4 regions of the Kitasatospora sp. NPDC087861 genome follow, and region 2 is predicted to be linked to each of the others. Evidence: riboswitches for the same ligand, from Rfam matches in the RefSeq annotation. Region 2 holds a riboswitch; each other region holds the start of a gene.

Region 1 (3,614 bases), on a different contig from region 2:
CCTCCGCCTGCCGGGCCATCGCGCGCTGCATGCTCTGAGGTAGCTCGATGTCCTTCAGCTCGACCACCAGGACGAAGACGCCCCAGCGCTGGGTGAGGCCGTCGAGGATCTCCTTGATCCGCGAGTTGAGGGTCTCGGTGTCGGTTATCGGCGTCCCGGGAGGGCGGCCGCAGGGCCTGCCATCGTTCGGGACGAGGCGAAGGTTCACGCTCCGTGCGTGGCGGGGGGAAGTCGGGTGCGGGCGATCCTGGTGAGCTCCTCGGCGGTGACCAGGCCGACCAGCCGGCTGTCGTCCAGCACGAGGATCGGCGGCTCGGCGGTCGCGCGGTCCAGGACTTCGACGAGGTCGTCCGTGGGTGCGGTCACGGGGTGTCGGGGCGCGTGTTGCGCCTGCGCGGTGTTCAGCTGGGCGTGGTAGGTCAACAGGCCGGTGCTGACGACGGCGGCAGGGAGGCCGACGACCATGATGGCGAGCAGGATGTGGGAAAGCCACCACTGGACGCGATCGGAGGTCCGGCGTACCGGATTGCCGCAGCCTGAGTGTGTGCGCATGCTCTCCGCCTCCTCGTCGTGCTCGGGAAGTCGGCCGGGGTGCTTTCATCCTCGGTCGTGCGGAGTCGTCCTGGCGTGGTCCGATGGGCCCACACCGCCGCCGATGATGGGCCCTGATCAGGTCGGCCCTGGTGTCGGGCAGGGACGGGAGTGACGGGAGTATGGTGGGTAGTGGCCTGCAGGGCGAGCGAGGGAGTTCGACCGGATGGGCCTCGGGTGATGGGCGGAGGCTCCGCGCGAGGCTGTTTGTCGACGGTCGGGCTGAGAGGCCGGAAGGTCTGTGGGACCGGAAGGCGACCTCCAACACCTGATCCGGACAATGCCGGCGAAGGGAGCCCACCTTGCAGGTTTTTGTCCGCTGCGTGTCCTTCTCGGTTTCGCTGGCCGTGTGAATCCCTGCGGAGTAACGTTCTTATCAAGCAGTCGTGGTTCCGAAGTTCTCGCCCGCGGTGACATGCCGTGGGCGCTCTTGCTGTTCAGCGCCTCTCCGGACCAGGGCGATCACCTCCGGGCCCGCACTTGTGGGACCGATCAGTTTCCCTTGAAGGAGAAACGCATGGCTACCGGAACTGTGAAGTGGTTCAACGCCGAGAAGGGCTTCGGCTTCATCGAGCAGGATGGCGGCGGGGCCGACGTGTTCGCCCACTACTCGAACATCGACGCCCAGGGCTTCCGTGAACTCCAGGAGGGTCAGAAGGTGACCTTCGATGTCGTGCAGGGTCAGAAGGGCCCGCAGGCGGAGCACATCCGCCCCGCCTGACCTTCAGTGAACGAGCGGGCGCCCTGCACGGATCCACGTGCGGGGCGCTTTGCCGTCTGCTCCGGCACGAGAGCTGTCCGCTTCCTGGACGGTGCCCGGACATGCGAAAGACCCGCTTTCGGACCAGGAGCCGGTGCCTGAGGTGTCCTCAGGAGCACCGGGCGGTGTCGGCTCCTTCGACCGCGTAGATGGCCAGCCGCCTTGTCACGCAGTCCAGTACGCGAGCGAGTTCGTGGCCTTGATCCTCGGCGTCTCCCGGACGACGCTCGCGATGGCCCGCGACCGCCACCTGCCGCACGCGCCGGCGGCCATTCACCCCCGGTTCCAGGTGCCGCACCGGGCCGTCCTGGCGGTCGGCGCCGTCGCCTACGCGGTGCGCCGGGGCACCTTCGCATAGTCGCGATGCCCGCACCGTCTGCCCGTCCGCGCCGTGAACGCCCAGACCACAGGCCGTCGTACGGTTTCAGCCGGTGATTTCCCAGTACCCCGCGTGCACGGCGGCTGCCTCGTCGTACAGGTGCGGGCCCGACACCTCGACGGTGCCGCCGCCGGCCGCGAAGACCTGGCGGCACGGCAGGTCGAGCAGCGGCTCGTCCGGGTCCGCGCCCGCGAGGTCGTTCAGTTCGGTGGCGGCGAGGGCGTAGACGACCCGCCGGATGCCGCTCCAGTAGATCGCCCCGGCGCACATCGCGCACGGCTCGGTGCTGGTGTACAGGGTGGCTCCGGCGAGTTGGGCCGGGGCCAGGGTGCGCGAGGCCAGTCGTACCAGATTGATCTCCGCGTGGCCGGTGACGTCGTGGTCCGTCAGCACGGTGTTCTCGGCCGTGAGCAGGACGCTGCCGTCCGGGCCGGTCAGCAGCGCGCCGAAGGGGTGGTTGCCGTGCTCGCGCGCGCCGGCCGCGAGCCCGATGGCCTCGAGCAGGTGGGTGCGGATGTCATCGGCCATGACGTAACTCCTCAGGGGTGAGCCAACTGGCGAGGTTAAACGTATAACGGCGGCGAGGTGGGAAGGAACCCGCGCCCGGCCACCGGGCACTGCGGCCGTCAGCTGCCGTATCCACCCCCACCGGGCGTGCGGATCTCCAGCGCGTCGCCGGCCGTCAGGTCGGCGACGCCGCAGCCGGGCAGGACCTCGGTGCTGCCGTCGGCGTGCAGGATCCGGTTGACCCCGAGAGAACCCGGGGAGCCGCCTGCCAGCCCGTACGGGGGCACACGGCGGTGGCAGGAGAGGATACTGACCGTCATGGGCTCGCGGAAGCGCAATCGGCGCACTGCTCCGTTGCCGCCGTGCCAGCGGCCCTTTCCGCCGCTACCGGGGCGGACGGCGAACTCCTCGACGAGGACGGGCAGGCGCCACTCCAGGACTTCGGGGTCGGTGAGGCGGGAGTTGGTCATGTGGGTCTGGACGACATCGGCGCCGTGGAAGCCCGGGCCGGCGCCGGAGCCGGAGGCGATGGTCTCGTAGTACTGGTGGTGCGCGTTGCCGAAGCTGAGGTTGTTCATCGTGCCGGACCCTTCGGCCTGGACGCCGAGCGCGGCGTAGAGGGCACCCGTGATGGCCTGGGAGGTTTCGACGTTGCCGGCGGCGACGGCGGCGGGGTAGGCAGGGGCGAGCATCGAGCCGGGCGGCACGACGATCCGCAGCGGGCGCAGGCAGCCGTCGTTGAGCGGGATGTCCTCGGCGACCAAGGTGCGGAAGACGTACAGCACGGCGGCGGTGACCACGGCGGACGGTGCGTTGAGGTTGCTGTCGAGCTGGGGCGAGGTGCCGGTGAAGTCGATGGTCGCGCTGCGGGCCTGGCGGTCCACGCGCACCGAGACGGCGATCACGGCGCCGGAGTCGGTCTCGTAGCGGTAGGCGCCGTCGGTCAGGCCGTCGATGGCTCGGCGCACGGCCTGCTCGGCGTTGTCCTGGACGTGCCGCATGTAGGCCTGGACGACGTCGAGGCCGAAGTGGTCGATCATCGCGTTCACCTCCTCCACGCCCTTGCGGTTGGCGGCGATCTGAGCCCGCAGGTCGGCGAGGTTGGTGTCCGGGTCGCGGGACGGGTGGGGCGCCTCGGTGAGCAGCCGTACGGTCTCCGCCTCGCGCAGCCGCCCTTCCACCACCAGCGGCCAGGTGTCGAACAGCACGCCCTCCTCGTGGATCTCGCGGCTGGTGGCGGGCATCGAGCCCGGGGTGATGCCACCGATCTCGGCATGGTGGCCCCGGGAGGCGACGTAGAACAGCGGCTCGCGGCCGGACGGGTCGAAGACCGGGGTCACCACGGTGATGTCGGGCAGATGGGTGCCGCCGTGGTAC
Region 2 (3,614 bases):
TGCGGGTGTACTCGACGTCGACGATCTCGCCGGGCTTGTGCGTCCAGATCCGGCTGACCAGGGCGGGGCCGTTGTCGATCGGCACACCGCCGAGCTTGGTGATGACGTCGCCCGGCTTGAGGCCGGCCTTGTCGGCGGCGCCGCCGGGGGTGACGGCCGGCTGGCCCTGGATGTCGCGGGTCTGGATCTGCGCGCCATCGCCCTTGTAGTCGTCGTTGCGCAGCACGTCGAGCTTGGCGTAGACCGGCTTGCCGGTCTTGATCAGGGTGTCGGCGACCCACTTGGCCTGGTTGATCGGGATGGCGAAGCCGAGGCCGATGCTGCCGGCCCGGCCGTTGGCGGAGGCGTTGGACTGGATCGCCGAGTTGATGCCGATCACCGCGCCGCCGGAGTCGAGCAGCGGGCCGCCGGAGTTGCCGGGGTTGATCGAGGCGTCGGTCTGCAGGGCGTTCATGTACGAGGACTGGCCACCGGTGTCGTCGCCGGAGGCAACCGGACGGTCCTTGGCGCTGACGATGCCGCTGGTGACGGTGGACTCCAGGCCGTACGGCGCGCCGATCGCGACGGTGGCGTCGCCGACGTTGACCTTGTCGGAGTCGGCCAGCGGAAGCGGGGCCAGCTTGCTCTTCGGCGGGTTGTCGATCTTGACCACGGCGACGTCGTAGCCCTCGGCGTGGCCCAGCACCGAGGCGTTGTAGGACGTCCCGTCGGCGAACTTGACGGTCAGTTTGCCGCCGTTGAGGGTCGGCGCGACCACGTGGTTGTTGGTGAGGATGTGGCCCTCGGTGTCGAAGACGAAGCCGGTGCCGGTGCCCGACTCGCCGTTGCCCTGCGCCTTGATGGTGACGACGCTGGGCAGCGCCTTCTGCGCGATGCCGGCGATCGAGCCGGGGGCGGGCTCGTTCTTCTGGGTGTTGCTGGCCTGGACGGTGGTGCTGCGGTGGTCGTCGGCACTGGTGCTGCTGTCGTTGCGGTCCGCGACGGCCACGCCGAGCGCACCGCCGGCCACACCGGCGACCAGCGCGACGGCGGCGATCAGGGCGACCAGGCCGCCGCGCTTCTTGCGCGGGCCGCCGGGGCCGCCGGGGCCGCCGGGGTAGTCGGCCGGGTAGCCGAGCGGACCGGCCGGGCCGCCGGGATAGCCCGGGCCGCCGCCGGCGGCGTCGTGGGCGGCGCCCCAGCCGCCGAGCGGCTGGCCGGCGCCGAACGGGTGGTGCGCGGGCGCGGGGTGCGCGGCGGGGGTGCCGTACGGGTCGTGCGGTGCGGGCTCGGCCGGGGCGCCGTACGGGTCCTGCGCGCCGGCGGCGGGGACGCCGTGGGCCGGGGTGGCGTACGGGTTGGCGACCGGCGGCAGGGCCGGGCTCTCGGCGGCGGGCGCGGCGGGCGCCACGGGCGCGGCCGGCGGGGCGGGCGGCAGGGCTGGCGGCGGCGCGTCGATGTAGCCGGTGGCGGGGTCGACGGGGACGGCGGGTGCCTCGGCGGGGGTGGCCTGCGGGACCGCCTCCGGCGCGGGGACCTTGCCGAAGGCCACGGTGGGCCGGTGCCCGCCCTGGGCCGGAACAGCCTCAGCCGGTACGCCCTCAGCCGGTACGTCGCCGGCCGGCGCCGCCTCGGGCTCGGGGACCCGGCTGAACGCCATGGTCGGCTGGTGCCCGCCGTCCGCCGACGCCGCCTCGGCCTCGGCCGGGGCGGGCGCCTGCGACGGGGCCGCTCCCGGCTCGGGAACCCTGCCGAAGGCCATCGTCGGCTGGTGCCCGCCCGAGGCGGAGCCGTCGGAAGCGGGAACAGCCGCCGCCTGGCCGCCCGAGGGCTGCTCCCCCTGCGGCCCGGTGGGCCCAACCTCGCGCTCGGTGCTCACGGACGACCTCCATAGCTGACAGAACCAAGGACCATAGTTTTTCGCACTGTCGATTCGATTGCCGTAAGGACCCCTCTGAAGAACTCATAAGAATCCTTAGCCGGCACCGACAGTCAACGCCGACGACCAGCGCCGACGGCCGACACCGACGGCCGGAGACTCCCCCACCTCCGTCGGACGTCCCGCGATGCGGACCGCACACCCCGTGGCCTTGGCGTTCAACCCCGTGCCGGTTAGCCTGGCGCTCTAACTGACACGCGGGAGCTTGGACCTTCCAGGCTGAGAGTGCGCTGGTCGACCGTACGCCACGGGATCGTGGGCGGACCGTCGAGGGGGCGCAGACCGCCGGAACCTGTCCGGGTAATGCCGGCGTAGGGAGTATCGGCCATGCCGCCTGCTTCGCCATCCTCTTCTTCGGACGCGTCCGCGTCCAAGGGTTTCCCCGATCCGTCCACGGGCGCCCCCGCCGGAGCGGCGACCGCCGTCCTGGACCGCCCGGAGCGTACCGAGGCACCGCTCGTGCTGGACACCGAGCCGCCGCGCACGCTGCGCTTCCGGGACCACTTCGCGCTCTGGATGAACCTGGGCGTCAGCCTGATCGGCTTCTCCACCGCCGCCACCGTGCTCGGCGCCAAGGGCAGCGAGCTGTCGCTGGCCGCCGCGGTGACCGCGATCGTGGCCGGCACCGTGGTCGGCACCGCGATGCTCGGCGTGGCCGCGCTGATCGGGGCCCGCACCGGCGCGCCCGCGATGGCGAACCTGCGCGGGCTGTTCGGCACCCGGCTGTCGTACGTCCCGACGGTGCTGAACATCGTCCAGTGCGTCGGCTGGGGCGTGTTCGAGCTGCTGACGATCGCGGCGGGCGCGCAGACCGTCGCCCACACGGACGGCTACCGCTGGCTGTTCGTGGTCCTGGCGGGCGCGCTGACCACCGCACTGACCATCTGGCCGCTGGGCTCGATCGCGGTGCTGCGCCGCTTCGTGGCCGGTGCCGTCGCCGTCGCGATGGTGTACTTCACCGTCCAGCTGGGCCGCCAGGGGGTGCCCGACCCGGGCGCCGGCAACTGGCACGGCTTCCTGGGCGCCACCGACGCGATGATCGCGGTGTCGATCTCCTTCGTCCCGCTCGCCGCCGACTACACCCGGCACTCGCGCACCCCGCGCTCGGCGTTCTGGGGCAGCTTCTCCGGCTACACGATCGCCCAGGTCTGGTGCTACGTGCTCGGCCTGATGGCCCTGCTGCAGTCCGACGGCGACCCGAACCGGATCTTCGACTCCTTCCTCGGCGTCTGGGCCGGCTGGCTGTTCCTGCTGGTGCTGGTGCTGCGCGAGACCGACCAGTCCTTCGCCAACGTGTACTCGACGGCGATGTCGGTGCAGAACCTGCTGCCGAAGGTGGACCGCCGGGTGCTGACCGGCGGGATCGGGCTGCTGATCACCGTGCTGGCGCTGCAGATCGACAAGTTCACCGACACCTACACCAACTTCCTCGGCCTGATCGGCTCGGTCTTCGTGCCGCTGCTGGCGGTGCTGGCGGTGGACTACTTCTTCGGCGCCGGCCGGCACGGCTGGAACCTCTCCGCCGACGCGCCGTCGCGCCCGCTGATGGTGCTGCCGTGGGTGCTGGGCTTCGCGGTCTACCAGTTCATCGCGCCGACCCCGGTGGCCGGCTGGTGGACGGACTTCTGGACCTCCGTCCAGCACGCCCTGCACTTCACCCCGCAGGAGTGGACGTCCGCCTCGCTGTTCGCCTTCC
Region 3 (3,614 bases), on a different contig from region 2:
CACGGCAGACTGGGACGGCACGGCAGCCGAGGTCTGCGTCCGGGACTCCTTGGGATCACCTGGACCCGACGAACCTCCACACGCGGTGAGTGAGAGTGCCGCGAGCGTCACGAACGCTCCCGCCTTCGCCACTGACCTGACCATGCGATTCCCCCAAAACCAGCTCTGCGCAGCCACTATGACGGTACGACAGGTTTCCCATTTCCAGCACGGAGAACCGTCCCACCATGGCAGCACCCGGCCGCCCGCCTCGTCCACGGGATTTCGGGTGCCCGGAGGCAGCCCCGGAGACAGCAGAGCGCCGCCCCGAGGTGATCGGGGCGGCGCTCAGCTGTCCTGGGTCAGTCGGCCATCGGCAGGTAGACCTTGTTCCCCTGGGCCTTGAACTCCTCGGACATGGCCTTCATGCCCTCGACGGCCGCCTCGTCGTACTCCGGCGAGGCCTGACCCTGGCCGAATTGCTCGTTGATGCTTTTGCTGATCTTCATCGAGCAGAACTTCGGGCCGCACATGGAGCAGAAGTGGGCCGTCTTGGCGGGTTCGGCGGGGAGGGTCTCGTCGTGGAAGGCGCGGGCGGTCTCCGGGTCGAGGGCCAGGTTGAACTGGTCCTCCCAGCGGAACTCGAAGCGGGCGTCGGACAGGGCGTCGTCCCAGGCCTGGGCGCCGGGGTGGCCCTTGGCGAGGTCGGCGGCGTGGGCGGCAATCTTGTAGGTGATCACGCCGGTCTTGACGTCGTCGCGGTTGGGCAGGCCCAGGTGCTCCTTGGGCGTGACGTAGCAGAGCATCGCGGTGCCCCACCAGGCGATCATGGCGGCGCCGATGCCCGAGGTGATGTGGTCGTAGCCGGGGGCGACGTCGGTGGTGAGCGGGCCGAGGGTGTAGAACGGCGCCTCGTCGCAGATCTCCTTCTGGAGATCCATGTTCTCCTTGATCTTGTTCATCGGGACGTGGCCCGGGCCCTCGATCATCACCTGGACGTCGCGCTCGCGGGCGATCCGGCCGAGCTCGCCGAGGGTCTGCAGTTCGGCGAACTGCGCCTCGTCGTTGGCGTCCGCGATGGAGCCCGGACGCAGGCCGTCGCCGAGCGAGAAGGTGACGTCGTAGCTCGCGAGGATGTCGCAGAGCTCCTCGAAGTTCGTGTAGAGGAAGTTCTCCTGGTGGTGCGCCAGGCACCAGGCGGCCATGATCGAGCCGCCGCGCGAGACGATGCCGGTCTTGCGGCGGGCGGTCAGCGGGACGTACCGCAGCAGGACGCCGGCGTGGACGGTCATGTAGTCGACGCCCTGCTCGCACTGCTCGACGATGGTGTCCCGGTACACCTCCCAGCTCAGCTCCTCGGCCTTGCCGTCGACCTTCTCCAGGGCCTGGTAGAGCGGCACGGTGCCGATCGGCACGGGGGAGTTGCGCAGGATCCACTCGCGGGTGGTGTGGATGTTGCGGCCGGTGGAGAGGTCCATGACGGTGTCGGCGCCCCAGCGGGTGGCCCAGGTCATCTTCTCCACCTCCTCCTCGATCGAGGAGGTGACGGCGGAGTTGCCGATGTTGGCGTTGATCTTCACCAGGAAGTTGGTGCCGATGACGGCCGGCTCCACCTCGGGGTGGTTCACGTTGACCGGGATGACGGCCCGCCCGCGGGCCACCTCGGCCCGCACGTACTCGGGGGCGAGGCCCTCCCGCAGCGCCACGAACTCCATCTCGGGGGTGACCACGCCCCGCCTGGCGTAGGCGAGTTGGGTGACGGCGACACCACCGCGGCCGCGCAGCGGACGGCGCGGGCGGCCGGGGAACACCGCGTCCAGGTTGCGCAGGTTTCCGCCGCGCGGCGAGGTGTGCTTGATCCCGTCGTCCTCGGGGCGCGCCTCGCGGCCGTCGTACTCCTCGACGTCGCCGCGCTGGCGGATCCAGGCGTCGCGCAGGGCGGGCAGGCCGCGCCGCACGTCGGGCGCGTAGGCCTGGTCGGTGTACGGGCCGGAGGTGTCGTACAGCGGGACGGTCCGGCCGTTGGTGAGCTGCACCTCGCGGTACGGGACCCGCAGGTCGGGCCGGGACCCCTCGCGGTAGGCCTTGCGCCAGGCCGGGGTCGGGTAGCCGGTGCCCGCGCTGGTGACGGCGCTGTTCCGGGCAGACTGCGGCTGTGCTTCGAACGCGGTCATCTGACCTCTACTCCCTACGCCGGCATTACCCGGTCAGGTTCCTGCGGTCGACGCAGCCGTCGGTCCGTCCGTCGACGTCCCGGTCAGCGCCCTCTCAGCCCGGTGCTCCGAGCTCCCGCGTCCACAGGCGGTGTTGCCTGCACACGACGCCCAACACGGTAGCGAGCCGATCGCCGCAGGTCCAGAGGGGGTCCACGGAGGGGATCCGGCAGCCGGTGGCAGCACGCCGAAACGCCCGAGGCCCGGCACCCCGTCGCGGGGTGCCGGGCCTCGGGCGTTCCCTCAGCCCTTGGCGGCCTTCTTCACCAGGACCACCACGGCGGCCGCGATACCGACGACCACCAGCACCTTGATCACTATGCTCAGCAGCGCGCCGACGACGCCGAAGACGAATCCCACGATGTTCCAGAGCAGCACCAGGACCAGCACCGGGATGACGATGTTGCGCACCCAGGCGGGCAGCGACTTCCAGAGCTCAGCCATGTCTGTTCCTTCTCTCCCCGTGGGGTCGGCTGCCGTCCGGTGCCGCATCCCGCTTGCTTCGGTACTTCGATCGTACGGTGGCGCCAGTGCCGTAACGAGGCCCGACGGCCCGGAGAGAACCCCTAGATCACCCCGACCCGGGCCCCGGGGAAAGACCCCGCCCGGACCTCCGGGAAGGCCCCCGGGAAATCCCCGGAGCGACCTGCGACCCGGGCCGGCCCCACGCGTCCACGAGATACCGGACTCTCCGGAACTACCCCTGCACCACGGCTACTTGGGGGATCCAGGCACGCACAACCGCTCCGCCACCACCACCGTCACCGACCCTGACCGCCCTTGCCCCTGCCCCGGGCCCACCCGGCCATGAGCTGGTCAGACCGGCCAGCGCTCCCCGCGCCAGGCCGCGTCCCAGAACATCCACTCGTAGCGCGAGGTGGTCGTGAAGTGCTCGACGACCCGGCGCCGCTCGGCCGGGGAGATCTCCTCGCCGAGCCGGTCGGTGAGTGCCAGCACCCGGCGGACGACGGACTGGAAGGCCTCGTCGCCGTAGGTGGCGATCCACTTGGCGTACAGCGGGTCGGGGGAGCCCTGGGCGAGCAGCGCCTCGCCGACCCGGGCGTAGATCCAGTAGCAGGGCAGCACCGCGCCGACGGCCTCGGCGAAGGAGCCGCCGTAGACGGTGGCCAGCAGGTAACTGGTGTAGGCGCGGGTGGTGGGCAGCACCGGCTCGGCGGCGGCCTGTTCGGCGCTGCCGCCGAAGGCGGTCAGGAACTCGGCGTGCATGCCCTGCTCGGCGGCCAGCGCGCCGACCGCGTCGTCGGCGAAGGCCCGCACGTCCTCCTCGCCGGGCGCCTTGGCGGCGCAGACGGCGAGCGCGCGGGCGTAGTCACGCAGGTAGTGCGAGTCCTGGACGACGAAGTGGCGGAAGGCCGCGCGCGGCAGGGTGCCGTCGGTGAGGCCGCCGATGAAGGGGTGGGC
Region 4 (3,614 bases), on a different contig from region 2:
GCTTGACCAGCCCGGGACCGTCGATGAACGCCGCGGGCACCTGCAGCGACTTGTTCGGGCCCCGCCGGACGGCGATCAGGCCGCCGCTGCGCACCAGGTCGCGGACCTCGGTGACGCGGACGCCCCACTGCTCCGAGATGTCGGGCAGGTACATCCACTCGGGGACCAGGGCTTCAATCTTGCTTTCGATCTCACTCACGCCACCAGACTGCCACCTCGGGGGCCCGCCGCGCACCAGAGGCCCCGCCAGGGCGCCGTCAGGGCCCCGTCAGGGCCCCGTCAGGGCCCCGTCAAGCAGTGGCCGACTTCAGCGGCACCGCCGGATCGGCCGCCCGGGCCGGGTCCAGCGCGGTGCCGCGCTCGATCAGCCGGCGGCCCTGGGTGAGGTCGCGCGGCCGGTCGACGGCCAGCAGCGCGCTCGGCACCCCGTCGCGCAGCCAGAGCACCGTCCAGGAGGCGTCCTGCGGGCCGCCGCGCCACAGCAGTTCGTCGCCCTCGGCGTGCCGCCCGGCGTACTGGACCATCCGCCCGAACTGCTCCGACCAGAAGTACGGCACCGGGTCGTACGGCGGCGCGTCCGCGCCGAGCACGGCGGCGGCCGCGGCCTCGCCGGACTGCAGCGCGTGGTCCCAGTGCTGGACGGCCAGCCGGGCCCCGGCGCGGGCGGACGGGTAGCTGACGCAGTCGCCGGCCGCGAAGACGCCGGGCAGGCCCGTCCGCAGCCGCTCGTCCACCAGGACCGCGCCGGTCTCGTCCAGTTCGACGCCGGAGCCGGCCAGCCAGCCCGTCGCGGGCCGGGCGCCGACGCCGACCACCACCTCGTCGGCGGGCAGGTGCGAGCCGTCCGCCAGCAGCACCGCGCCGGGCTCGACGGCGGCCACGCCGACCCCGCAGCGCAGGTCGACGCCGGCCTCGGCGTACCAGGCGGCCATCGCCGAGCCGACCTCGGTCGGCAGCGCGCCGGGGACGGGCGCGGGGCCCGCCTCGACCACGGTCACCTCGCAGCCCGCGGCGCGCGCCGCGGTGGACACCTCGGCGCCGATCCAGCCCGCGCCGACCAGTACCAGCCGCCGACCGGGCCGCAGCAGGGCGCGCAGCGCCAGCGCGTCGTCCAGGGTGTGCAGCAGGTGCGCGCGCTCGGCGCCGGGCAGGGCGCGCGGGGTGGCGCCGGTGGCGATCACCAGCGCGCCGTACGGGAGGTCGCCGTCGTCGGTGTGCAGCACGCCGGGGGTGAGGCCGGTGGCGCGGCGGCCGGTGAGCACCTCGATGCCGAGGTGCGGGTAGTCGATGTCCAGGGTGGTGGCGTCGGCCTTGCCGAGCAGCACGTCCTTGGACAGCGGCGGCCGGTCGTACGGCGCGTGCGGCTCCTCGCCGACCAGCGTGATCCGCCCCGGCCAGCCACCCTGCCGCAGCTTCAGGGCGCACTGCGCCCCGGCCAGCCCGGCCCCGACGACGACCACCCGATCCGTTCCGCTCAGCTCTGCCACGCCCGTCACTGTACTCAGCGGCCCCGGGCGCCCCACCGGCCCGTCCACCCTTCGTACGGGCCTTCGGCCGGGCCGACCCCGGCGTTATGGTGGGGACACCATCACGGGAGCCCGGCGTACCGGGCTGAGAGGCGGGCTGGCACGGCCCGCGACCGTCCGAACCTGATCCGGGTCATACCGGCGAAGGGAGAAGAGCAGCTTTGTCACGCTTGCCCGAAAGCACCCGTGCCGACGTGCTGGTGATCGGCGGGGGCATCATCGGCCTCGCCGTCGCCTGGCGCGCCGCGCAGCTCGGACTGAAGAGGATCCTGGTGGTCGACCCCTCCCCCGGCGGCGGGGCGGCCGGGGTCGCGGCCGGGATGCTCGCCCCGGTCACCGAGCTGCAGTACGGCGAGGAGCCGCTGCTGCGCCTCGGGATGGCCTCCAACCGGCGGTACGGGGACTTCGCCGCCGAGCTCACCGAGGCGAGCGGCGGCCTGGACACCGGGTACCGCCGGTGCGGCACGATCGCGGTCGCGCTGGACTCCGACGACCGCGAGGAACTGCGCGAACTGCACGCCTTCCACCAGCGGCTCGGCCTGGACTCGGCCTGGCTGACCGGCCGGGAGGCCCGCAAGCTGGAGCCGATGCTCGCCCCCGGCGTGCGTGGCGGCCTGCACGCCGCGGACGACCACCAGGTGGATCCCCGCCGCCTGCTGACCGCCCTGCTGGCCGCCTGCGAACGCGCCGGGGTCGTGATCCACCGCGCCGAGGCCGTCGGGCTGCTGGTCGAGAACGGCCGCGCGGTCGGCGCCCGCCTCGGCCCGCAGGAGACCCTGACCGCCGAGCAGGTGGTGCTCGCGGCCGGCCCGCACAGCCACCGGTTGCCCGGGCTGCCCGAGGGCGTGCTGCCGGCGATCCGCCCGGTGAAGGGACAGATCCTGCGGCTGCGGATCCCCGAGGCGTACCGGCCGTTCCTGTCCCGCAACGTCCGCGCGGTGGTGCGCGGCCGACACCTGTACCTGGTGCCCCGGGAGAACGGCGAGCTGGTGATCGGCGCGACCACCGAGGAACAGGGCTACGACACCACGGTCACCGCCGGCGGGGTGTACGAACTGCTGCGCGACGCCCACGAGTTGGTCCCGGGCATCACCGAACTCCCGCTCGTGGAGACCTCGGCGGGGCTGCGGCCCGGCTCGCCGGACAACGCCCCACTGCTGGGCCCGACCGCGCTGCCCGGACTGGTCGCCGCCACCGGCCACTACCGCAACGGCGTGCTGCTCACCCCGGTGACCGCCGACCTGCTCGCCGAGTACCTGGCGACCGGCGAACTGCCCGACCTGGCAAAGCCGTTCACGCCCACCAGGTTCTCCCCCGACCGCTCCACCACGAAGGCCTCCGCATGACCGAGATCGCACTGACCGTCAACGGCGAGCCCCGCCGGGTGTCCGCCACGACCACCCTCGCGGAGGTGGTGGCCGGCCTCAGCGCCGCCCACAGCGGTGTCGCCGCCGCACTCAACGAGACCGTGGTGCCCCGCAGTTCGTGGCCCGACACGGAACTCTCGGCGGGCGACCGGATCGAGATCCTCACCGCCGTCCAGGGAGGCTGACCATGGCCGACGACCAACTCACCATCGCCGGAACGCCGTTCGGCTCCCGACTGATCATGGGCACCGGCGGCGCGCCCAGCCTGGAGATCCTGGAACGGGCGCTGCTGGCCTCCGGCACCGAGCTGACCACCGTGGCGATGCGCCGGGTCGACACCGGCACCCAGGGCTCCGTCCTGGACGTGCTGACCCGCAACGGCATCCGGGTCCTGCCCAACACGGCCGGCTGCTTCACCGCCGGCGAGGCCGTGCTGACCGCCCGGCTGGCCCGCGAGGCGCTCGGCACCGACTGGGTGAAGCTGGAGGTGATCGCCGACGAGCGGACCCTCCTGCCGGACCCGATCGAGCTGCTGGACGCCGCCGAGACCCTGGTCGACGACGGCTTCACGGTGCTGCCGTACACCAACGACGACCCGGTGCTGGCCCGCAAGCTGGAGGACGTCGGCTGCGCGGCGATCATGCCGCTGGGCTCGCCGATCGGCTCCGGCCTGGGCATCCGCAACCCGCACAACTTCCAGCTGATCGTGGAGGGCGCGGGC

The links. Region 2 has a riboswitch for thiamine pyrophosphate ahead of ACIOJE_RS11400 (cytosine permease). Riboswitches for the same ligand answer to the same signal wherever they lie in the genome.
Region 1: another riboswitch for thiamine pyrophosphate. It lies ahead of ACIOJE_RS22235 (cold-shock protein); the one in region 2 lies ahead of ACIOJE_RS11400 (cytosine permease).
Region 3: another riboswitch for thiamine pyrophosphate. It lies ahead of thiC (phosphomethylpyrimidine synthase ThiC); the one in region 2 lies ahead of ACIOJE_RS11400 (cytosine permease).
Region 4: another riboswitch for thiamine pyrophosphate. It lies ahead of thiO (glycine oxidase ThiO); the one in region 2 lies ahead of ACIOJE_RS11400 (cytosine permease).

What each region holds. Positions count from the first base shown of each region.
Region 1 is NZ_JBIUUS010000015.1:193,130-196,743, reverse strand. It holds gene ACIOJE_RS22245 (SPFH domain-containing protein) at 1-208, opposite strand, end outside; gene ACIOJE_RS22240 (hypothetical protein) at 205-552, opposite strand; TPP riboswitch at 781-903, shown strand; gene ACIOJE_RS22235 (cold-shock protein) at 1,109-1,312, shown strand; partial or broken gene ACIOJE_RS22230 (amino acid permease) at 1,545-1,676, shown strand; gene ACIOJE_RS22225 (nucleoside deaminase) at 1,776-2,258, opposite strand; gene ACIOJE_RS22220 (hydantoinase B/oxoprolinase family protein) at 2,357-3,614, opposite strand, start outside.
Region 2 is NZ_JBIUUS010000006.1:96,761-100,374, forward strand. It holds gene ACIOJE_RS11395 (trypsin-like peptidase domain-containing protein) at 1-1,858, opposite strand, end outside; TPP riboswitch at 2,106-2,253, shown strand; gene ACIOJE_RS11400 (cytosine permease) at 2,246-3,614, shown strand, end outside.
Region 3 is NZ_JBIUUS010000016.1:15,393-19,006, reverse strand. It holds gene ACIOJE_RS22420 (hypothetical protein) at 1-258, opposite strand, end outside; gene thiC (phosphomethylpyrimidine synthase ThiC) at 342-2,153, opposite strand; TPP riboswitch at 2,148-2,282, opposite strand; gene ACIOJE_RS22410 (DUF5326 family protein) at 2,436-2,636, opposite strand; gene tenA (thiaminase II) at 3,009-3,614, opposite strand, start outside.
Region 4 is NZ_JBIUUS010000014.1:146,526-150,139, forward strand. It holds gene ACIOJE_RS21085 (Rv2175c family DNA-binding protein) at 1-199, opposite strand, end outside; gene ACIOJE_RS21090 (FAD-dependent oxidoreductase) at 291-1,496, opposite strand; TPP riboswitch at 1,581-1,693, shown strand; gene thiO (glycine oxidase ThiO) at 1,697-2,872, shown strand; gene thiS (sulfur carrier protein ThiS) at 2,869-3,078, shown strand; gene ACIOJE_RS21105 (thiazole synthase) at 3,081-3,614, shown strand, end outside.